DNA from 3 places in the Solibacillus daqui genome. Region 1 is predicted to be linked to each of the others. Evidence: riboswitches for the same ligand, from Rfam matches in the RefSeq annotation. Region 1 holds a riboswitch; each other region holds the start of a gene.
The links. Region 1 has a riboswitch for thiamine pyrophosphate ahead of thiM (hydroxyethylthiazole kinase). Riboswitches for the same ligand answer to the same signal wherever they lie in the genome.

Region 1 (4,218 bases):
GCTGGTATGCCAAGTGCCGCTCCTTGCAAAAAGCTTATGTGCTCGGGTAATTGCATCACATAGTTTGCATCACATACGACCGCTTCTGCAAATGTCCCCGTCGTTGCACCTGGTAAGCTTGCGACAAATACGCGGTCGCCTACTTGTACATTTGTTACCGCTTCTCCAACTGCTTCCACAATTCCCGCGCCATCTAAGCCCGGTGTGTATGGTAATTGTGGTTTGATGGCATATGTACCTGTTGATGTATAAACATCACTTGGATTTACCCCTGCTGCATGTAGCTTCACGATTACATCCGTTGCCGAAATGGATGGTAATGGTAATTCCGCTAGCTGTAAATTTTCCGAAGTACCAAAGTTTTTCATTTCAATTGCTTTCAATATGCTCACCTCGAATTTGTAATAATAATAGAATATTAAAAAAATTCACGCTTGTACATCATTTATAACTAAACTTCACATTTTAACAATGGCTTACCCAATGAAAAAAAGTGGATGAGACGTCCCTCATCCACTTTCACCATTACAACGATTGTACCGTTTGATGAATATCTTCACTTAAACTTATGGCAGAAATGACTGCCACACCGTCCGCACCCGCTTCACGTATAAAAGCGCTGTTTAAAGGCGTGATACCTCCAATTGCCACCATCGGAAAATCAGGATAGCATGTTTTTGCTTCCTTTAAAAATGTAACACCTGCTGGAGCCTTTGCATCTTCTTTTGATGTAGTTGCAAAAATAGGACCAATGCCAACATAATCCGCACCCGCACGCATTGCCTTCTCTAATTCTTCCATATTATGAACCGAAACCCCAACGATTTTATGCGCTGCAAGTTGACGAAAGGCTTCAATCGCTAAATCGTCCTGCCCAACATGAATCCCATCTGCATCCAATTTCAACGCCAGTTTCACATCATCATTGACAATAAACGGGACCTTATATTGCTTACAAAGTTGTTGGCACGCACGCGCGAATTGCTCATACGCTTCTCCTTGTAATGCACCATTGCCCTTTTCCCGCCATTGAAACATCGTAATTCCGGCTTGCAGTGCCTTCTCTAAAATAATTAGTGGCTCACTTTGGCAATTATTCGTTCCCATAATGAAATATTTATCTAATTTAATAGACATTGACTTTACACGTCCCTTGCTGCTGTCGATACGCAAAATGATTCGTTGGTCCAAAGCCATGACCGATATTTAACGGATGGCTTATTGCAAGTTGAACAAATTTTTTCGCTTCTATAATCGCGTCCTTTAGTGAGCTTCCTTTTGCGATTTCAGCCGTTATTGCCGCTGAAAATGTACAGCCCGTTCCATGCGTATGCTTCGTTTCGTAGCGCTCGGTTTCCATCATAAAGGTAGGCCCGCCGCTGATGAATACCGTATCAATCGCCTTTTCTCCTTGTAAATGTCCACCTTTCATGACTACACACTTGACGCCTAAAGCCAATAAATCACGTCCCGCAAGCTCAATATCTTCCGCGGTTTCAATTGTCCGACCTGTCAGCACCTCTGCCTCTGGGATATTCGGTGTACAAACCGTAGCCACTGGAAGTAATTGCTCTTTCATTGCTTGGATCGCCTGCTGCTGTAGTAAGCTCGCACCACCCTTTGCAATCATAACTGGATCTACGATTATTGGAATTTGATGTTCTTTCAGTAATGAAACGACCCCAGCAATAATTTCAGCATTAAATAGCATACCTGTTTTTATAGCTTTGACCTCTAAATCTTCAAGTACTGCCTTCAATTGTGCTTGAACAAATTCAACAGTTGTCGGATAAATTCCATGCACGCCTAATGTATTTTGTGCAGTTAAAGCTGTTATAACAGACGTGCCAAACACGCCAAGTTCCTGAAATGTTTTGATATCGGCCTGAATCCCTGCACCGCCACTACTATCTGAACCTGCAATTGTACATGCAATCATCCGCGCACCTCCGCAAACTGTTCTAATTGATTGAAGAAATTTTCATGGAACGTTCCCATGGGAGCATAAGCGTTTAAACTTATTTGCTTGTATTCACGCAATAGAGCAGCTAAATCCTCAAAAGGCTCATTGCTACTTGCTAAAAGAGCAGCACAAATTGCGCTCAATAAACAGCCACTTCCAGTAATTTTCGTAATCTTTTCATGACCACCAGCAATGATTTCTACCTGCTGTCCATCAGTTAATACATCTTCCTTACCAGTCACAATCACCAGGCAGTTGTATTTTTTGGCAATCATTTTTGCAGTTTGTACAACATCGAGCTCACCCGAACCACTATCAACACCCTTTGCCTGCCAATTCGCGCCTGCAATAGCGGCAAGCTCTCCAATATTACAGCGTATTAAAGTGATTTTTAACTGCTGTAATAGCGTATGCGTTGTTTGTGAGCGAAACGCAGTAGCACCCGCACCAACAGGATCTAATACGATCGGAACTTGATGTTCATTTGCGCTTTTTCCCGCAGCTAGCATGGACTGAACTGTACGGTCATTTAGTGTGCCAATATTTAGTAATAGCGCATTGGCTATACGAGTCATTTCTGCCACTTCTTCAAAAGCATCTGCCATAACGGGAGATGCCCCAATTGTTAATAAGCCATTCGCAGTAAAATTTGCAACAACATAGTTTGTAATACAATGGATTAAAGGCTTTTTCTCATTAATTTTTTGTAGACTCAACGATATTCACTCCTCTTTTGGTGGACGTAAAGGCAAAAAGGCGTCTCTATATATAGAGACGCCAAAAAAGAGTAGATTCACCCTGTGTTTGCTCCCTACGCCAGTATTAACTGTTCAGGTTCTAAGGGTCAGGTTTTAACCTTCTCAACACGATGTGTCCCCCCGCAATTAAAGTATTTGCAAACGAAAAGCTCCACGTAAAAATACGCAGAGCCCTAGTAAGTACAATTTAAAAATGATGTACTTTGCTCCCTACGTCCGTATTAACGGTCAGGTTCTAAGGGTCAGGTTTTACCTTCTCAACACAATGTGTCCCCCTGCAAATGCAATTAATTAGTATGAGTGTAACAAAACAAAATTTTTAACGCAAGGTTTATTGTAAGATTTCACCACACTATGAAGTTCTAAGTGCTTTACGATAAATTAAAATGCTACTGAACATCAAAGCGGCAATAATCGCAAACATAAAATCGATTGCAGACGTTAAAAGCCACCCACCAAAAATCGGTCCAATAAAGCCTCCGATATTTTTGAGTTGCGCAGCGCCTAAATACGTCCCCTTCTGATCTTCTGGTGCGATTTCTTCAATTACCGCATTCATCATTGGAAAACAGAAAATTTCTCCAATCGAAAACACAATCATACTCGCGATAAACATCCACGCACTGTCCGACAAACCAAATAAAAATAAACCAACCGAAAAGATAATAATCCCCATTTTTAACGATGTATAAATTGACATTTTTTCTATCATCATTGTCAGTGGCAATTGTAATGCCAGTACCGTTATTGAATTGGCGATAATAACATACGAAAACAGTTTTACACCGTCTTCCACATTCATATTAATAAACTGAGGCAATGTCGAATCAAATTGCGAATAGCCTAGTACAACTAATATGCCACCCGCAATGAATAATAATAGCTTTTGATCTTGAAACACCGCTTTGAAAATCGTAAAAACATGCTGTGTATTTGAAAGTTTGTTTTGTTTCATTTCATAACGATTCAGCACAACGAGTAAAAATACCCCATACATCGCATACATAATACCCGTAATCGCAAATGGTATGGCAGGGCTTGAAAGATCGGATATCCAAACACCTAATAATGGACCAATGACCGCTGCTATATTAATTGCTGTATAACGCACTGAAAACAGTCTACGCTTTTTTTCATTTTCGGTAAAATCAATCATTAGCGCCTGCGTACCCGGTTCAAAAAACGAGCGGCACAGTCCATTCAACGCATTCAAAACGACAAAAAAGATTGCTGATGGCGCAAACGCAAAGCCAGCGAAGGTTAGACTCCAAATGAAAACCGTTGTAATAATAACGCTTTTTCGTCCGAAACGATCCGTCAAATAGCCCCCAATTAACCCACCAAATGTTGAAAATAGTGGCGCAATCCCGATTGTTATCCCTATTATTAGCGGTGATGCCTCTAACTCATTGTGTAAATAGAGCGCTAAAAATGGAATAGCCATAAAGCTAGCTGTCCGAACAAAAATCGTACCACATAAAATAATCCATACTAACG
Region 2 (4,218 bases), 1.4 Mb from region 1:
AACGTTAGGAATTGAAAAATACGACGCAGTTACATGTAACCCACCGTACTTCTTAGCGCATGAACTAAGCGAAAAAAATACGAGTGAACATTATGCGATTGCGCGACATGAAATACATTTAACGTTAGAACAAGCGGTAGAAGCATCAAGTCGCTTATTAAAGCAAGGTGGTAAGGTTGCGTTTGTGCATCGTCCAGGCCGTTTATTAGATATTGTAACGGCAATGCGTGCAAATCGATTAGAGCCAAAGCGTATACAATTTGTGTATCCGAAGCGTGGTAAGGAAGCGAATACACTGTTGATTGAAGCAATTAAAGACGGTAAGCCGGATTTAAAAATTTTACCTCCGCTTTATGTATATGAAGACAATAACGAATACACGCCAGAAGTGAGGGCGTTATTATATGGCGACGAAAACTGAGCATTATTTTTATGTGTTGGAGTGTAGTGATGCCTCGCTGTATGCGGGTTATACGAATAATTTGGACAAGCGAATAACAGCGCATAATACTGGCAAGGGTGCAAAGTATACACGCGCACGTGGTCCAGTAAAATGTGTGTATTATGAAACATTCGATACAAAACAGCAAGCAATGTCGGCAGAATATGCCTTTAAACAATTAACACGAGCAAAAAAGTTTGAATATATGAGGAGGGCGAATGATGAAATCGCAGAAGAGTAGTCAGCATGAACAGGGGAGTTGCTTATATTTAGTTGCAACGCCGATTGGCAATTTAGAAGATATGACAATGCGTGCGCTGCGCATTTTAAAAGAAGTGGATATTATTGCAGCAGAAGATACGCGTAATACGAGAAAACTTTGTAACTATTTTGATATTCAAACACCTTTAATTAGTTATCATGAGCACAACTTAGAAGTAGGTGGCGAAAAATTATTAGCATTTTTACGTGAAGGAAAATCAGTAGCACTTGTTAGTGATGCTGGGTTACCGTGTATTTCAGACCCAGGCGCGGATATTGCAGCAAAAGCCATCGCAGAAGACTTTGCTGTTGTGCCAATTCCTGGGGCAAATGCTGCTTTGACAGCACTTATTGCATCAGGCATTACACCGCAGCCATTTTATTTCTTCGGCTTTTTGAATCGCAACAAAAAAGGGCGTCGTGAGCAGCTTGAAAAATTAAGTAAACGAGAAGAAACGCTTTTATTTTATGAAGCACCTCATCGCTTAAAGGATACATTAAAGGATTTACAACTAGTTCTTGGCAATCGACAAATTACATTAGCACGTGAATTAACAAAGAAATTTGAAGAGTTTTTACGGGGTTCAATGGAGGAAGCGATTACTTGGGCTAATGACAATGAAATTCGTGGTGAGTTTTGTGTAGTAGTTGAAGGCAATACATCAGGCGAAGTGGAAGAAGAAGAAAACTATTGGACTGATATGACGTTAGATGAACATGTAAACTATATAATAGAAGAAACTCAAATATCGTCGAAAGAAGCGATAAAGGAAGTAGCAAAATTGCGTGGACTTTCGAAAAGAGATGTGTATAATGAGTATCATCAAGGGCATTAAGAAAAGGTCCGTGGTGGATTATAAGTTGGACAAAAATGTATTGTTCACTTGAAATCACTTGCGTAAATTGTAAGTCATGTTATGATATAGAAGAAAATAAATATTACTAAAAGCACTAGGGGCGCCACTGGCTGAGAAGAACCCTTTGAACCGGATCTAGTTAGGACTAGCGTAGGGAAGTGAGGCATGTTGATAGGACACATGTACATTCCCCCGCTCTCTAAAAAGAGTGGGGTTTTTATTTTTAGTGGGTAAGAAGATTATAAGTTATCCATGGATTTCATAAAGAATTGAATAAGTAGATAAACTGCTAGGGGCGCCATTGGCTGAGAAGAACCCTTTGAACCGGATCTAGTTAGGACTAGCGTAGGGAAGTAGTTTCGAGTGTATGTGTGTACAACTTATGCGACGAAACCATTTCCTATTTTAGGAAGTGGTTTTTATTTTTTTTAAATTACTTGTTATAAAAAAAGGAGGAAACAACAATGAATGTGAAAACAGAAAAATTTACTGATCGACTTTTTAGAAATGTGCAACCTATTTGGGACGCAAATCATAGCCATCCATTTGTGCAAGAACTAGGGAAGGGAACACTTGATAAGGATAAATTTATCCAATACATGAAGCAGGATTATGTGTATTTAATCGATTATGCCAAACTATTTGCCATTGCCTCTGTCAAATCAACGGATCTCGATATGATGGGGAAGTTTGCTGCGATATTAAATGATACACTCCATTTTGAAATGAATTTACATCGTCAATTTGCTGCGGAATTTGGAATTACATCAGAAGAGTTGGAGGCAACCAAACCAACGCCTGCGAATTTAGCATATACGAATTATATGTTAAATGCTGCGCAAAGTGGTAGCCTGGCGGAAGTAGTGGCCTGCCTATTACCCTGTGCGTGGGATTATTGGGAAATTGGAAAGCTGCTAAGAGCACAGTTTGGTCATGATTTAGCAAATAATCCTTATGCCAAGTGGATAGAAACATACGATTCAGAGGAATTTGGCAACGGTGCAAAATGGTTAATTGGTGTAATGAATGAATTAGCAGATGGGAAGCCCGAGCGAGAGCTAGCCCAGTTAGAAAAACATTTCCAAATGACGTCAAAGTATGAATATTTATTCTGGGATATGAACTATTACAATCAGGATTGGCCGATTTAGTTTATTTAAGAAGGTGTTGAAAAAATGGTAGTTAGCTTGCAAAATGTGACCTATGCTTTTGAGAAACATTCCCCTCCTGTAATCTTAAAATTGAATATGGAAATTAAGCAGGGGGAATTCGTATCAATAATTGGCAGAAGCGGTACAGGAAAAAGCACGATTTTTAAACTGATGACGGGACTACTTACACCCGATGAGGGGAGTATTGTTATTGATGATCGTCAAGTAGCCCCTGGTGATGTGGGTTTTATGCCACAAAAGGATTTGCTGCTGCCATGGCGTACAATTTTGGAAAATGTCATGATCGCAGCAGAGATTCAAAAGAACGTATTGCTAACAAAAGAGGAAGCAATTGTCTGGATTGAGCGAGTTGGTTTAAAGGATTATGTACAAGCTTATCCGAAGGAACTATCAGGTGGAATGAGACAGCGCGCAGCTTTTTTAAGAGCACTCTTAACAGGTAAAGATGTGTTATTACTTGATGAACCATTTGGGGCATTGGATGCTTTTACGAAAAAAGAAATGCAGAGTTGGTTATTGTCGATGTGGCAACAATTAAAGAAAACAGTGCTCTTTATTACCCATGATTTAGAGGAAGCGATTTTACTAAGTGATCGCATTTTAATCTTGCATCAAGATAAAAGCGTAGAGGAAATCATCGTGGATTTGCCAAGACCACGTGCCAATGAAATGAGCTATTCAGAAGCTGGTATAGCTCTAAGAAGAAAGCTAGAAAGGAAGATTTCTAGTGAAACAGATTAGAAGTTGGTTTCAACAATACGCTTTATTCCTACTGTTTTTTATAATCGTTCTTGTTGTACTTGAAGTGCTCGTAAGGCAAGGCATTGTGCCGAGCTTTATTATACCAGCACCAACAGGAGTTCTGCAGATGATTATCGATAATTGGCGAGTCCTCATTTTCGTGCATTTAAAGGCAACCACAATCGAGTTTTTCATCGGCTTTTTGATAACCGTCCTATTGGGGGTGTCTCTTGCTATCGGGATGTTTTGCTTTAAACCTATAGAAAAAGTAATGTATCCGGCTGTCATCATTTCGCAAATGATTCCAATCATTGCACTATCTCCTATTTTTGTACTTTGGTTTGGTTATTCTATTTGGAGTAAGGTGGCAGTAACGGTGCTTATCTCATTTTTCCCTGTTGTGGTGAGCACCTATGATGGTTTAAGAGCATGCGATAAAGATTATATCGAACTATTTCGTTCGATGGGTGCTTCCCGCAAGCAAATCTTTCTAAAGCTACATATTCCAATGGCATTACCTTCATTCTTCTCAGGTTTTAAAATGGCTATTGTATTTGCATTAGTAGGGGCAACCATTGGGGAATGGCTAGGTGCAAGTGAAGGGTTAGGTTATTATAGCCGAAGAATGTCTGGGAATTTGAATGCGGAAGGTGTATTCGCTGCAATTACGATATTAACTTTTTTAGGAATCCTACTGTTTGCGTTCGCCACATGGATTGAGAGAATCGTTCTTAGAAAATGGAAA
Region 3 (4,218 bases), 2.0 Mb from region 1:
TCATAATAGTTTAATACGTGGTTTGGTGCTTCGTGTAAAGATTTCCCTAAACCATGCCCAGTTAAGTTCATAATCACAGTTAATCCGTTTGCATATGCCTCACGCTCAACAGCTTTACCAATTTGGTTTAACTTTGAACCTGCTTTTACTTTTGTCATTGCACGATCAAAAGCAGCTTTAGCTACTGCACAAAGTCTTTCTTTTTCTTCATACCCTTCACCTACTACAAAAGAAATCCCTGTATCTGCAAAGTAACCATCTAAAGAGCCTGATACGTCGATGTTTACGATATCACCTTCTTGGATCACTTTGCTACCTGGAATCCCGTGTGCAACTTCGTGGTTTACTGAAATACATGTATATCCAGGGAAATCATATTCGCCTTTTGGACCTGAAATAGCCCCCGCCTCTGCAAACATACGACCTGCAATTTCATCTAACTCTTTTGTTGTAACACCTGGTACTGTCGCAGCTTTCATCGCTTCACGAATCTCTGCACAAATGCGTCCGATTTTTTTAAACGCTTGAATTTCTTCTTGAGTTGTAACAATCATGTGTAACTTCCTTCCTCTTAAAACTCTACCCCTAACTATAACATACTTAAAATTCATTATACGAATAAACGCTTCAATAAAACAACTGTTTACGCAGGATAATCTAAGGAATATAAAAGGAGATAATACATGATTAAGGTGGATGCCATGCAACCGATTTATATTTATTTAATAACAGATCTATGCCCCTTTTTCGTGATCATTTTTTTAGCAATTTATGCCCTCGCACACATCATTAGAGCTATCGAAAACCGATGAATTTTTTTATCGCTTGTTAGCATATTAATCATACTCATTCATGCCATTCTTGCAACGTTTATCAAGACGTTATCAGCATCCGATTTCCATCAAAAGTTCATATGGTTCAATCGTGAAAGTTTTCTTAATAATATATGACTTTACGGCGTAGTTGGTTTTATGGCTGTAATTGCATTTTTTTGTCTGCTTGAATAGCTCGTCAAATCATACAACGATGCACGGTACAAAATTATATTTCAGATATGAAAATGTAAGGCGATAAACCCAATAATAAAGTATTGAATGAAAAAAGGTGTAGTTCGCTATTTGAACTACACCTTTTTTTACTTATTTAAATGTTTGTAATAACCTTGGTGCTGTTGTAAATAACAACACAGCAATTACCGCAGTCAAAATTGTTGCCGGTAGCATGTATGAACCATTATAAATAATTGAATAAATCCAAACATTATCATCACCAGCATATTCTTTAAAGAACACCACACCCGCAAGTAAATGCGAAATAAAACGTAATGTTCCTCCTAATAGTGCACCAAGTACAATATAAATTGTCATTTTCTTTTTATCTACGCTTTTTGCTGCCTGTAATAATGGTTTACGGATCACTGCGACCAATCCTACTACTGTAAAGGCAAGACCATAATCTAAAATTGCCTGGAACCAATGTACAATATACCCGCCAAACATTATTTGTAATACGCCAATAATAAGACCTGTCGCAAGCCCAGCAGTTAATCCCCAACGAATCGCCATCAGCATAATTGGTAACATCACAAAGCTAATCGAACCACCTTGTGCCCACAGTTTAAATGAAAATTGATCTAACACAATTCCGATACCTGCAAATATGGCAATTTCAACCAGCATTAATAATTTCTTTTTGTCCATAACAAAGCCCCTTTCTTTTTCCGATGTAACAGAAGTTAAAGAAGGAATAGAAAAGCAAAAAAAAGCAATAATTAGGATAAAATCCTAACCATTGCTTGAACAGTCGGTTTCTATCCACATCCCTACGCAAGTGCTAACTTACAGGTTCAAAGAGTCAGCGCAATATCCGTGCGCAATCTCAGCCGACTTAATCGGCCCCCCTTGTGGTACATCTCGATACTATTGTTTGAACACAATCATTGTAGCCAATAATGTGACAATTTTCAACCTCTTTCTTTGAAACTATTTTTCACCTTATCCGTATGATGAATTAAAAGGAGTGGATTTTTATGAATCAATCAAAGGGATTAAGTGCACTTGGCTATTTAAGCTTCTATTTTGCGCCGTTTATTTTACCACTTATCGTTTTTTTCGTGACAAAGGATGATTTTGTCAAACATCATAACAAACGGGCTTTTATTTCACAGCTATTTCCGATTGTTTTAGGTATTATTTACTTTATTTCATTTATTGTATTTGTAGTTACAGATAGTAATTTTTACGGACCGGGTAACTTATTTGAAGGTTGGATTTTTATTGGTTTCATCATTTTGGCAGTCATTTCATTTGCGATTGCGATTTGGAATCTTGTGCAAGCCATTAAAGTATTACGCTAATGTTTAATATGGCCCAATTATTGGGTATATTTTTAATACAATTTCCGTTTCATTAAGGAGTGTCATTCATGAAGTTAAATAAAGTTATTAAAACAGCCATCAAATACGGACCGATCGTTTACCCAATTATAAAAAAAGTTCTCGATAATCGTTCAACACCAAAACAACCAAACATTCCACGGACTCCTAAAAAATAAAGAAACTAAAGAACTGTCCTAAAAGTGTTAACTTTTTGGACAGTGCTCCACTCATGTGTTAATTATCCGCTGTAGGTTGTTTTTCTCGGTGTTCGCAAGTAAAGAACGAATGCTAAAAACATCAGGTCCTGTGACAACGCATTCACGACTAGCTTTTTGCTAGTCTCCATCCTTAGTGCAAAGGGCTTGTCCAGAAATTACTTTCCGGACAAGCCCTTCGTTTCTTTTACTTCACAATAATTTCAGTTGTACTATGACCTTCTTTTAACTTTTTCACTTGTAAAATCGCTGGCATTGCTGCTTTTAATTCGGCGACATGCGAAATAATACCGATAAGTCGTCCTGTTTGCTGAAGGTCAATTAAAATATCAATCGCACGGCGTAACGCCTCCTCATCGAGCGTACCAAAACCTTCATCGATAAACATCGTATCTATATGCACACTTCCTTGTACACTTTGAATAACATCCGCCATCCCAAGTGCCAAGGATAATGAAGCATTGAATTTTTCGCCACCAGACAACGTTTTAACATCACGTGTTTGCCCTGTATTGCTATCATAAACATCAATACTTAAACCACTTTGCGCATTACCCTCTTTACGCCCAGTAGATTTCAGGAAATATTGACCATTTGATAAAATCCGTAAGCGTTCATTTGCGGCATGCGTTACCTTTTCTAAATAGCCAATTTGTGCAAAGCGTTCAAAGCTGATTTTCGCATCATTTTGACCACGCACAAGATCATATACATGCTCCATTTGCTGTAATTTTACTTTATAGCTTTCAATCTGGTCTGCAGATTGTTCAAGCTTCTGTAATGTTGTTAGGCATTGTGTTCCATAGGATTCCGTTTGCTTCATCGCTGCATAACGCTCATCTTGTTCGTTATTTAATGTTGTTAGGTGTTGTTGAAGCTCAGTTAAATCCGCAAGCTGCTTTCCTTCAAGCTGCTCCTGGTCTTCAGTAATTTGCGCCGTTAATGTATGCAGCTGTTGCTTGTACGCTTCAAGCATCTGACGAATTTCATGCTGTGCTTGCTCTGCTAATAATGCTTGTTGATAGCTTTCTAATGAGAAGTGTTCGTTTTGCAATGACGTTGCAAATGCAATATGTGCTAATTCATGCTCATGCTGCTTATCCGATAAATGATTCACCTCATGTAGCTGATTGACCTCACTTGAATTTTGCTGTAATTGTGCCTGTTGCAATGCATCGAAAGCTCGCTTTAACTCGTTCTTTAATGATTGATGCTGCTGAAGTTGATTGGATAAAGCAATTTGAACTTCAGCAACTGTAGTAAATTGTGGTAACAATGATAGCTCACTTTGCTCAAGTTTGCCCTTTTCCTGTGCTAGCTGCGTCTGAATTTCTTGAACGTATGCCTGTCCTTTTTCAAGACGCCCTTGAATTACTTCACGCTTTTCGTTGAATTGTTCTAGCTGTGTGCGTTCAGTTGTTAATTGCTGTTGCTTTACTCGCAAATCTGCTAGATGTGAAGCTAATGTTTGTAGCTGTTCCTCATACTGTGCTAATGCCTCTAGCTGTAATTGCTGGCGTTGTATTTGGTTATGCTTTTCAGTATTTGTTTGTTGCTCAATTTCAAGTTTTGATTGTACTTGATAATAGCTTTGGCGAGCTGCATCTGATTGTTGTCGCAATTGCT

Region 2: linked by a shared signal. The riboswitch ahead of tenA (thiaminase II) and the one ahead of thiM (hydroxyethylthiazole kinase) in region 1 are both predicted to bind thiamine pyrophosphate.
Region 3: linked by a shared signal. The riboswitch ahead of thiT (energy-coupled thiamine transporter ThiT) and the one ahead of thiM (hydroxyethylthiazole kinase) in region 1 are both predicted to bind thiamine pyrophosphate.

The regions. Positions count from the first base shown of each region.
Region 1 is NZ_CP114887.1:1,497,369-1,501,586, reverse strand. It holds gene O7776_RS07140 (NADPH:quinone reductase) at 1-383, opposite strand, end outside; gene thiE (thiamine phosphate synthase) at 526-1,137, opposite strand; gene thiD (bifunctional hydroxymethylpyrimidine kinase/phosphomethylpyrimidine kinase) at 1,127-1,939, opposite strand; gene thiM (hydroxyethylthiazole kinase) at 1,936-2,679, opposite strand; TPP riboswitch at 2,755-2,853, opposite strand; TPP riboswitch at 2,912-3,008, opposite strand; gene O7776_RS07120 (MDR family MFS transporter) at 3,074-4,218, opposite strand, start outside.
Region 2 is NZ_CP114887.1:55,457-59,674, forward strand. It holds gene O7776_RS00245 (tRNA1(Val) (adenine(37)-N6)-methyltransferase) at 1-421, shown strand, start outside; gene O7776_RS00250 (GIY-YIG nuclease family protein) at 405-683, shown strand; gene rsmI (16S rRNA (cytidine(1402)-2'-O)-methyltransferase) at 664-1,539, shown strand; TPP riboswitch at 1,647-1,734, shown strand; TPP riboswitch at 1,842-1,929, shown strand; gene tenA (thiaminase II) at 2,025-2,711, shown strand; gene O7776_RS00265 (ABC transporter ATP-binding protein) at 2,736-3,473, shown strand; gene O7776_RS00270 (ABC transporter permease) at 3,460-4,218, shown strand, end outside.
Region 3 is NZ_CP114887.1:3,477,923-3,482,140, forward strand. It holds gene map (type I methionyl aminopeptidase) at 1-554, opposite strand, end outside; gene thiT (energy-coupled thiamine transporter ThiT) at 1,140-1,700, opposite strand; TPP riboswitch at 1,803-1,912, opposite strand; gene O7776_RS17150 (magnetosome magnetite crystal formation protein family) at 2,030-2,356, shown strand; gene O7776_RS17155 (hypothetical protein) at 2,425-2,553, shown strand; gene O7776_RS17160 (AAA family ATPase) at 2,780-4,218, opposite strand, start outside.